2 regions of the Halomonas zincidurans B6 genome follow, and region 1 is predicted to be linked to the other one. Evidence: riboswitches for the same ligand, from Rfam matches in the RefSeq annotation. Region 1 holds a riboswitch; the other holds the start of a gene.
The links. Region 1 has a riboswitch for thiamine pyrophosphate ahead of HALZIN_RS0101955 (sodium:solute symporter family transporter). Riboswitches for the same ligand answer to the same signal wherever they lie in the genome.
Positions count from the first base shown of each region.

Region 2: another riboswitch for thiamine pyrophosphate. It lies ahead of thiC (phosphomethylpyrimidine synthase ThiC); the one in region 1 lies ahead of HALZIN_RS0101955 (sodium:solute symporter family transporter).

Region 1 covers NZ_JNCK01000001.1:411,674-417,105, forward strand. The annotation lists gene HALZIN_RS0101940 (protein adenylyltransferase SelO) at 1-44, shown strand, start outside; gene HALZIN_RS0101945 (CoA-acylating methylmalonate-semialdehyde dehydrogenase) at 154-1,653, shown strand; gene HALZIN_RS0101950 (hypothetical protein) at 1,734-2,411, opposite strand; TPP riboswitch at 2,609-2,726, shown strand; gene HALZIN_RS0101955 (sodium:solute symporter family transporter) at 2,716-4,113, shown strand; gene ilvD (dihydroxy-acid dehydratase) at 4,262-5,432, shown strand, end outside.
Region 2 covers NZ_JNCK01000001.1:2,321,125-2,326,556, reverse strand. The annotation lists gene HALZIN_RS0110980 (L,D-transpeptidase family protein) at 1-589, opposite strand, end outside; gene thiC (phosphomethylpyrimidine synthase ThiC) at 751-2,655, opposite strand; TPP riboswitch at 2,725-2,856, opposite strand; gene HALZIN_RS0110970 (lysophospholipid acyltransferase family protein) at 2,993-3,937, opposite strand; gene HALZIN_RS0110965 (DUF4870 family protein) at 4,030-4,410, opposite strand; gene HALZIN_RS0110960 (VOC family protein) at 4,449-4,832, opposite strand; gene HALZIN_RS0110955 (MFS transporter) at 5,149-5,432, shown strand, end outside.

The DNA.
Region 1 (5,432 bases):
CCGCGCCCAGCGAGCAGGTGCTGCGCACCTTCTGCGGCACCTGAGGCGGACGAAAGTCGTACGCGGGCAGGCGTTGTGCGGGGTTGCCGTGCGCGTAAACTGGCCATAGCAAGAATGTTAGCGACAGCCACAATCACAACAGGAGCCGCCCGCATGTCCGTCCGAGATATCGCCCTCTATATCGATGGCAAGCCCGTGCCGTCGCAGTCCGGTGACTGGCGCGAGGTGATCGATCCCGCGACCCAGAAGGTCGTCGCCCGGGTGCCGTTCTGCAGCGTCGAGGAGGTCGACCTTGCGGTGGCCAGCGCCCAGGTCGCCTTCAAGACCTGGCGCAAGGTGCCGCTGGCCAAGCGCATGCGCATCATGCTCGCCTTCCAGGCGCTGATCCGCGAACACACCGGCGAGCTGGCGGCGCTGATCACCGAGGAGCACGGCAAGACCCTGCCCGACGCCGAGGGCGAGGTGGGGCGCGGCCTGGAAGTGGTCGAGCATGCCTGCTCGATCACCTCGCTGCAGCTCGGCGAAATCGCCGAGAATGCCGCCAGCGACGTCGACGTCTATTCGCTCAACCAGCCGCTGGGCGTGGGCGCGGGGATTACCGCGTTCAACTTCCCGATCATGCTGCCGTGCTTCATGTTTCCGCTGGCCATCGCCACCGGCAACACCTTCGTCTTGAAGCCTTCCGAGCAGGACCCGTCGTCGACCATGCGGCTGGTCGAGCTGGCCCATGAGGCGGGTGTGCCGCCCGGTGTGCTCAACGTCGTGCACGGCGGCCCCGAGGTCGCCAACCGGTTGTGCGACCACCCGGACATCAAGGCCGTGTCGTTCATCGGTTCGACGCCGGTCGGCACACAGATCCACGCCCGCGCCGGGGCCGCCGGCAAGCGCGTGCAGGCGATGATGGGCGCCAAGAACCATTGCGTGATCATGCCCGACGCCAATCGCAGCCAGGCGATCAACAACCTGCTGGGCTCGGCGTTCGGCGCCGCCGGCCAGCGCTGCATGGCCAACTCGGTACTGGTGCTGGTCGGCGAAGCGCGCGAGTGGCTCGACGAGATCGTCGACAAGTCCCGCGCCATGACCGTCGGCCCCGGCACCCAGCGCGACGCCGACCTGGGCCCGCTGGTGTCGCCGGCGGCGCGCGAGCGGGTGGTGGCGCTGATCGGCAAGGGCGAGGCCGAAGGCGCTACGCTCAAGCTCGACGGCCGCGGCCTGAGCGTCGACGGCTATCCGGACGGCAACTTCGTCGGGCCGACCCTCTTCAGCGACGTGACCGCCGACATGGCCATCTATCGCGAGGAGATCTTCGGTCCGGTGCTGTGCGTGGTCGGTGTCGACACGCTGGACGACGCCATTGCGTTCATCAACGCCAACCCCAACGGCAACGGCACTTCGATCTTCACCAACTCCGGCTGGGTGGCCAAGCGCTTCGAGAGCGACATCGACGTCGGCCAGGTGGGTATCAACGTGCCGATCCCGGTGCCGGTGGCGTATTTCAGCTTCACCGGTTCGCGGGCCTCGAAGCTCGGCGACCTGGGGCCCAACGGCAAGCAGGCGATCCAGTTCTGGACCCAGACCAAGACCGTCACCGCGCGCTGGTTCGAGCCGGAAAACGTCTCCTCGGGAATCAACAGCACCATCTCGATGGGCTGATTCGTACCATGCTGTAACGCGGCCTCGTCTCGCCGGAGACGGGGCCGTCCTGCGTTGAGAGAAACAAAGAGTCAGTGCGTCTAGACGATCCGGCACCTCTGAAGCAACTGAATGACCGGCTCGAGCTGGCTTTCGTGAAGCACCAGCAGGGTCGTGGCCTGCGGCTCGCCCTCGGCGGGCGTGACGATGGCGAACTCGCCCTCTTCGAGGTGGAATTCGTGGACCTCGCAGGGCCCGGAAGTCGTCAGGCAGCGGATCGAGCGGTAGACGTCGTCCTCGCCGTAGGTAAGGCGATGATAGATCTTGAAGAAGGTATAGAGAAGCAGCCCCTGGTCGAACGCGGGCCAGCGCGCCGGGGTGCTGCGAGTCAGCTCGTCTATCGCCTGGCCGGCCTGCTCGGCCTGGGCGATCGCGTCGTCCAGCGGCCTTTCGAGCAGCGAGCGGTCGTCGCAGGGCAGCGCCTGGCCGTCGCGTCGCGCCTGGCGATAGCGGGCCTCGACGTGGCGCAGGTCGGCGAGGTTACGCAGGGCATGATCGCTATGATTGAGTTCGCCGAGCTGGAAGTTGCCGTTTTCCCAGCCGTGGATCACCCGCACCTTCAGGTCGGCCGCGGCCAGCGGGCGGTCGAGCAGAGCGTGCAGAGCGACCGGCAGGTGGTCCCAGCGTGCATGAACGTGATTGCCGAACGCCTGGTAGGGATCGGCGAACAGCGCATGCAGCCGGCCGGGGGCATGCTCGTTGGCTTCGTGATAAGGCATGGCGCTTGGACCCTATGTCTGCGTTATTCTTCGTTGTTGTGTCATCGTTTCAGACCGTCGAATGATACGTTGAGCCGGCGGTTCATGCAGCACCGCCAGGCCGGACGCTATGCCCGGCACATCCGAGGTTACGACAATTTGCCATAACTTGGGTTATCGGCGCTGCGGCGTTAATCTTTAATCGACACATCTACATTCACTGTCGCCAGGGGAGTCCTGTCCACAGGGCGGGCTGAGAGTGCGGCTTTACGAAAGCGCTGACCCTGGAACCTGATCCGGTTCATACCGGCGGAGGAAGTGCGACATGTTTTACGCGACCCTGGCCGCGCTCGCTGCGGCGTTGCTGTTGTTTGCCATCCTGGGACTGCGCGCGAGCCGCGCGGGGGAGGCGCTCGACGACTACATGACCGCGCGCAATTCACAGCCGGCCACCACCCTGGGGCTGTCGTTTCTGGCCTCGGGAATGGGCGCGTGGATTCTCTTCGCCCCGCCGGAAGTGGGGGCCTTCGTCGGCCCGGTGGCGCTGGCCGGCTACGCCATCGGCTCGGCGCTGCCGTTTCTCGTGCTGGCATTGTGCGGCCCGGCGATCCGCCGCTGCCTGCCCGAAGGCCGGAGCATCGGCGAGTTCGCCGCGGCGCGGTTCGGCAGTGGCGTACGCCGCTATGTGGCGCTGATCTCGGTACTCTACATGGCCTGCTTCCTGGCCGCCGAGTTGAGCGCCATCGGCGGGATCACCGAATTGCTCTCGCCGCTGTCGGGCAGCGTGGCGATCGTCGCCGTGGCGGTGACCACGCTGGCCTATACCGCCTGGGGCGGGCTGCGTGCGAGTCTGGTCACCGACCGCTGGCAGGCGCTGTTGCTGAGCGCGCTGCTGCTGGTCGTCGGCGGCGTGGCGCTGGCGCGAATGCCCGCGTTGCCGGCCTCGGCCGCACTGCCCGACGTCGCGTTCGGCGATGCGCTGGGGGTGGCGCTGACGCTGGTGATCGCGGTGACCGCAGCCAACCTGTTCCACCAGGGCTACTGGCAGCGCATCTGGGCCGCCCGCGATTCCCGGGCGCTGGGACGCGGCGCCGTACTCGGCGCCGTGACGACGGTAGTGGTGGTCGCCGTCGTCGGCGGGCTGGGAATCCTCGCGGCGCTGAGCGAGGCCCGGCTCGGCGAGCCGCCGATGCCGTTCTTCGCCCTGCTGATCGCGGCTCCAGGCTGGCTGAGCCTGCTGGCGCTGGTGCTGGCGGTGACGCTGGTCGCCTCGAGTGTCGATACGCTGCAGAATGGCATCGCCTCGCTACTGGTCGGCGAGGGTGACAGCCTCGACCGACGCGGGCTGTCGCTGAGCGGGGCGCGCTGGATCACCCTGGCGTTGATGGTGCCGGCGATGCTGGTGGCGCTGCAGGGCGTGTCGGTGCTGCGGCTGTTTCTGATCGCCGATCTGTTATGCGCCACGGCGGTGGTGCCGGTGCTGTTGGGGCTCTGGTCGCGGATGAGCACCGCCGCGGCGGTGGCCGGTGGGCTGGCCGGGCTGAGCGGCGCGGTGCTGCCGGGCTGGATCGCCCAGGGCAGCCTGGCAGGCGGTCTGCTGGCGGCGAGCTTCCCGGGCGGCGCGCCGACCCTGGCGCCGTTTCTCGGCGCGCTGACGGCCTCGACGCTGGTGGCGGCGCTGGTCGCCTGGGTGCGGCCGGTGAGGGCGCTGTCGGCCCAGTGATCGGCTGGCTCGCTGGCTGCCCGCTGTGCCACTCAGCGACCGGAGGCAGTTTGCAAGCGGACTGCCGCGCTTTCAGACTGAGTCGGCTAGGCTGTTATGCAGCCTCGCAACAGACCCGCCCGCGTGACCAGTTCAGGGAGTAGCCGTGATGAGTGATGAACCCCACGCCGACCCGCGTCGTCGCTATTCGAGCCCGGTGGTCGACGGCCCTGGCAAGTCGGCCAGCCGCGCGATGCTGCGTGCGGTGGGCTTCGAGGACGACGATTTTTGCAAGCCGCAGGTGGGCATCGCCTCCACCGCCAGCCAGGTCACGCCCTGCAACAGTCATATCGACGAACTCGCCGAGCAGGCCCGGGCGGGAGCCAACGAGGCCGGCGGCAAGGGCGTGGTGTTCAATACCATCACCATCTCGGACGGCATCGCCAACGGTACCGAGGGCATGAAGTACTCGCTGGTCTCGCGCGAGGTGATCGCCGACTCGATCGAGACGGTGGCTGGTTGCGAGGGCTTCGACGGGCTGGTGGCGATCGGCGGCTGCGACAAGAACATGCCGGGCTGCATGATCGGCCTGGCGCGGCTCGATCGGCCCAGCGTGTTCGTCTACGGCGGGACCATCCTGCCGGGCGACAATCACACCGACATCGTCTCGGTGTTCGAGGCGATGGGCGCCCACTCGCGCGGCGACATCGACCTGATCGCGCTCAAGCAGATCGAGGAGACGGCGATCCCCGGGCCGGGCGCCTGCGGCGGCATGTACACCGCCAATACCATGGCCTCGGCGATCGAGGCGCTGGGCATGAGCCTGCCCAACTCCTCGGCGCAGAACGCCGTCTCCGACACCAAGCGCGACGACAGCCGTGCCGCCGGGGCGGCGGTGCTCGCGCTGCTCGAGCGTGACCTCAAGCCCAGCGACATCATGACCTCTGATGCCTTCGAGAACGCCATCACCGTGGTCATCGCGCTGGGCGGCTCGACCAACGCGGTGCTGCATCTGCTGGCGATGGCCAGCGCCATCGGCGTCGAGCTTTCGGTGGACGACTTCACGCGGATTGGCCGGCGCGTGCCAGTACTCGCCGACCTGCGGCCTAGCGGGCATTACATGATGAGCGAACTGGTGGCGATCGGCGGCATCCAGCCGCTGATGAAGACGCTGCTCGAGGCCGGTTTGCTGCACGGCGATTGCCTGACGGTGACCGGCAAGACGCTGGCCGAGAATCTCGCCGAGGTCGCGGCGTACCCGGACGATCAGCGGATCATCGCGGCGCTCGATGCGCCGATCAAGGCGCAGAGCCATCTGCGCATCCTGCATGGCAACCTGG
Region 2 (5,432 bases), 1.9 Mb from region 1:
TCATGGCATATTTGCCCAACGGGTTGTCGGGCCCGGCGGGGATGACGGAAGGCAGCTTTTTACCGTTTTTGGCGCTTTCCTCGATGACGCTCTGCGGCGGATACCAGGCGGGATCCTCGACCTTGGCGGTGATCGTCGTGCGGCCGAGCGGGGTTTGCCAGTCCATGCGGCCGATGCCGATGGGATAGGTCTCGACACGGGGCGTCTCGCCCTTCGCGGTGTCCGGATAGTAATACAGCCGCATCTCGGCCAGGTTGATGACGATACCCTCGCGCGGACCCGGCGGGAGGATGAAGCGGGTGGGCACCACCACCTCGGTGCCTTCGCCCGGCACCCAGACATTGGTCTCGGGGTTGGCCAGGACCATGGGATTGTAGCCGACGCCATTGCGCAGGCCGATATCGATTAGAGTCTCCTCGCCGCTGGCCTCGACGGTCCGTGCCTGGCCGACGATGTCGCTCGATTCGGGCAATGGGTAATGGCCCACCGGCTCGTTCGCCGGGGCCTCTACCTGGGCCATGGTCAGCCGCGACAGCGCCAGCAAACCCACCAGTAGACCGAGCGTCTTGCCGCCTAGTGTCTTGTGCATCCTGATTTCCTTTGTGTGCCGGTAGCCATCCGGTGTGTCATCGCGGGTACGCTATACCAACCCGCGTTCCGGGTCCATGGCAAGGCGCTTCGAGAGTCCGAACCAAAGACGCCGCGCGACTGGTGTGGTCGGCGCGGCGTCGTCAGAGGTCGACGCGGCGCTCAGACGTCGCGATAGAGCTCGCCGCCCTGCTCGCGGAATCGCTCGGCTTGTTCTTCCATGCCTTTGATCACCGCTTGCCGGTCGCCGTCCAGGCCGTGTTCGGTTGCATAGTCGCGGACCTCCTGGCTGATCTTCATCGAGCAGAACTTGGGACCGCACATGGAGCAGAAGTGCGCCACCTTGGCCGAGTCCTTGGGCAGGGTCTCGTCGTGGTATTTCCGCGCGGTGTCCGGGTCGAGGCCGAGGTTGAACTGATCCTCCCAGCGGAACTCGAAGCGCGCCTTGGACAAGGCGTTGTCGCGCCTCTGTGCGGCCGGATGACCCTTGGCGAGATCCGCCGCGTGGGCGGCGATCTTGTAGGTGATGATGCCGGTCTTGACGTCGTCCTTGTCGGGCAGGCCCAGGTGCTCCTTGGGCGTGACGTAGCAGAGCATCGCGCAGCCGTACCAGCCGATCATCGCCGCGCCGATGCCGGAGGTGATGTGATCATAGCCCGGGGCGATGTCGGTGGTCAGCGGTCCCAGAGTGTAGAAGGGCGCTTCATCGCAATACTCGAGCTGCTTGTCCATGTTCTCCTTGATCAGCTGCATGGGCACGTGGCCGGGGCCCTCGATCATCACCTGGACGTCGTGCTGCCAGGCGATGCGGGTCAGCTCGCCCAGGGTCTCGAGCTCGGCGAACTGGGCCTCGTCGTTGGCGTCGGCCACCGAGCCCGGGCGCAGGCCATCGCCCAGCGAGAAGGCGACGTCATAGCGCTTGCAGATCTCGCAGATCTCCTCGAAGTGCTCGTAGAGGAAGCTCTCGCGATGGTGGTAGAGGCACCACTTGGCCATGATCGAGCCGCCGCGGGAGACGATGCCGGTGACGCGCCTGGCGGTGAGCGGCACGTAGCGCAGCAGCACGCCGGCGTGGATGGTGAAGTAGTCGACGCCCTGTTCAGCCTGTTCGATCAGGGTGTCGCGGAAGATTTCCCAGGTCAGGTCCTCGGCTGCACCCTTGACCTTCTCCAGCGCCTGGTAGATCGGTACGGTGCCGATGGGCACCGGGGCATTGCGGATGATCCATTCGCGGGTCTCGTGGATGTTGGCGCCGGTGGACAGATCCATGATGGTGTCGGCACCCCAGCGGATGCCCCAGGTCATCTTGTCGACCTCTTCCTCGATGGAGGAGGTGACCGCCGAGTTGCCCAGGTTGCCGTTGATCTTCACCAGGAAGTTGCGGCCGATGATCATCGGCTCGGATTCCGGATGGTTGATGTTGCAGGGAATGATCGCCCGGCCCGCGGCAACCTCATCGCGCACGAATTCCGGGGTGATCTCCTCGGGCAGGCGGGCGCCGAAATTTTCGCCCGGGTGCTGGTGGCCGAGTATCCGTTCGACTTCTTCGGTACCTGCGTACTTTGTAGAGAGTGCTTGCCGGCGCTGGTTCTCGCGAAGGGCAATAAACTCCATTTCCGGGGTGACGATACCTTGACGGGCGTAGTGCAGTTGGGTGACGTTGCGCCCGGGCTTGGCGCGCCGTGGCGTACGCGTCAGGTCGAAGCGCAGCGGGGCCAGCGTCGGGTCGTTGGCGCGGCGGTGGCCATACTCGGAGGTGGGGCCGTCGAGCCGCTCGGTGTCGTCGCGCTCGTCGATCCAGGCGCGGCGCAGCTCAATCAGGCCGCGGCGCAGGTCGATGTCGGCCTCGGGGTCGGTGTAGGGGCCGGAGGTGTCGTAGACCAGCAGCGGCGGATTGGCTTCATCGACGCCGGAAGTTGTGGTTGGTGAGAGGCTGATCTCACGCAACGGCACGCGGATGTCGGGACGCGTACCCTCGACGTAGATCTTGCGCGATCCGGGCAAGGCCTGGATGGCCGCTTCGTCGACTTGGGCCGTTTCGGCGAGGAAGTGGGTGGTCTTGCTCATGGTGTTCTCCCTTGGGTAGGCGCTGTCAGGGAGGACCGCCGGGAGGACAGAGGCAGGCCGATGGAATCCGGCTGCATGTCGCTTGATCCCTACGCTGGTCCTAGCCAGTTCAGGTTCAACGGGCCCCGCCATGACGCCACGGCGTATTGCCGTGCCATAAGGCGATCTCAGCCGGTTCCACCGGCACCCCGTCAAGCGTGTGCGGGAACGCGCCCGCACAGTCGGCAGTGTGGGTAACGCCGCGGCGCCGGTCAAGCGGCGTGCGAAAGGAAGGCGGCCTTCGCGCCGCGTGCGACAGCAAGGCCCGGCATCATGCGCCCCGAGTAGCCGTGCGGGTTCAGCGATAGAGCCGGTGGCGGCGGTAGTCGCTGCGCTGTTGCTGCTCTTCGGGGGTCTTGCGGTAGCGCTTGTATTCCCACTGATACTGCGCCGGATCGAGGGCGATCGCCGCCTCGACGCTGGCATTGACGCCGCGTGCGGCGATTGCCTCGTCGGCATCGTAGACGCGCTCGTCGGCGGCGAGGAAATGGATCTCGAACCCCTGTGGCTGGCCTTCGCCGGCTTGTCGGCGGCGGGCCACGCCGGTGACCACTCGGGCCTGGGTGCGCGCCACCAGCTTGGGCAGCAGGGTGCCGGTATAGGCCGGGCGATGAAAGAAGTCGGCGAATACCCCGCCCCGCCAGTCGGGCTCCTGGTCGGGCAGGATGCCCACCGCCTCGCTACGCCTGAGCGCCTTGAGCAGCGCGGCGACGCCACGTGAATTGGTGGGCACCAAGGCCGCGCCCATGCGCTCGCGGCCCTGGCGGATCAGCGGATCGAGCTCGGCGATCTTGGGCGGCTCGTACATCGCCGTGAACGGGAAGTGTGCGGACAGCCAGAAGTTGAGGACTTCCCAGTTGCCGAAATGCGGCGCCAGCACGATCACCCCGCGGCCCTCGGCGCGGGCCTCGTCGAGCAGCTCGCGGCCGTGCACGGCCTGGATCGAGGCCTCGACCCGGGCCGGATCGGCCATCCAGGCGAAGCCCAGCTCGAGCATCGTCGCGGTGGAATGACGGAGGCTGTCGCGAGCCAGCCGAGCGCGCCGCGTGTCATCGAACTGGGGGTAGACCTCGCGCAGGTTGATATCGGTGACCTTGCGCTCGCGGGCGCTGAAGCGATAGATCAGCGGCCCCAGTCGGCGCGCCAGACGCCACAGCGTGATGGGTCGGGCGTGCGACAGCAGGCGCCACAGGGCAGCGATCAAGCGCGCTTGCAAGGCGCTGGGGTAGGGTCGGTCACTCATGCGGGTCGACGGCTTCAAACTCCGGGGCGAGCATTTAACGGGTTGCGCCGCGGGCTTCATGCAGCGCTTTCGGTCGGTGTCGTGTCGTCACGCTACCACAGCCAGGTTTCGATATTGCTCGGCGCGCGCTTTTCCTGAAGGCCCTTGAAGCCCTTGACGCAGCGCACGATCAGCCAGATCGCCAAGCCCAGCATCAGGATCAGACCGATGCCGATCAGCGACAGCAGCGCGGCGACGATGGCATACAGCAGGCCGATCCAGAAGGTGCGGATCTGGTAGCGGTAATGCCCATCCAGCCACGGCGGGCCCTTGCCGCGATACACGTAGGCGATGATCACCCCGACGATCGGCGTGATGCCGACCACGAAGCCGGCCAGCAGCAACGCGTAGACCACCATGGCCATGGTGGTGTCGGCAGGCTGCGGGGCTTCGTCGGCGAACGTTTCGGGGCTGTCGAAAAGCGGATCGGCCATGACGGATCTCCAGGTCGATGAAGGCGGGGGGATGGAAACTATTGACGATCGGGGCGGCACAGTTCGATCAGGTTGTTGTCAGGATCGCGCAGATACAGCGAGACGATCGGCCCGCCGGCGCCCTGACGGGCCACCGGGCCGGTCTCGACCTGAATGGCCAGGGCATCCAGGTGCGCCTGTACCTCGTCGAGCGGCAGCAGGCTGCGAAAGCAGATGTCCAGGCTGCCGGGCATCGGGCAGCCGGCGCGCGGCGCGATCGAGGTATCGACCGGATGCAGGCGCAGGGCGATGTCGCCGAGCACCAGGTCGACGCGCTCGGCGTCGCGATAGCGCGCCTCCAGCCCCAGCACCCGGGTGTAGAAATCCACCGCCCGGGGGATGTCGGTGACGGTGACGACCAGATGGTCCAGGCCCGCTAGCATTGGCATGTTCCTCATGGGCTTTCATGGCTGCGCAGCCGCCGGTCGGCGACGGCGACCCGGCTTGTTCTCGGTATTCCAGCATACGCTGATACGCGCGTCGCTGTCCCGCGTCACCGAGTGACCAGTGGCATGAATCGCCAACCGCTAATACGCTGTGACAACGGGCGGTGCTGGCCGCGCAAAAGTGCTTTGTTGCCGGCAGGCGCCGGCGTATAGTCGCCCGCGAAATTGCGCTACTTCCATGACAGCGTTGTCCGTCTGGCGTTCCACCTTGGCGTGGCACCGCCGTTACCATCGATCGTGAGGCATCCATTTCATGTCGCCCCAGTTACTGGCCATGGCCCTGGCTCCCCTGTTGGGTCTTTTCATCCTGGGGATCGGCAACGGCTTTCTGGCAACGCTGATCACCCTGCGTCTGGACGCCGCCGGCGCCTCGGCGGTAGTGATCGGCTGGGTCTCGTCGGCGTATTTCATCGGCCTGGCGATCGGTGCGCTGCTCAACGACCGGCTGTTGCTGCGCATCGGCCACATCCGTGCCTATGCTTGTTTCGCCTCGCTGGTGGCGGTGACCGTGCTGCTGGCGGGGTTATGGCTGAATCC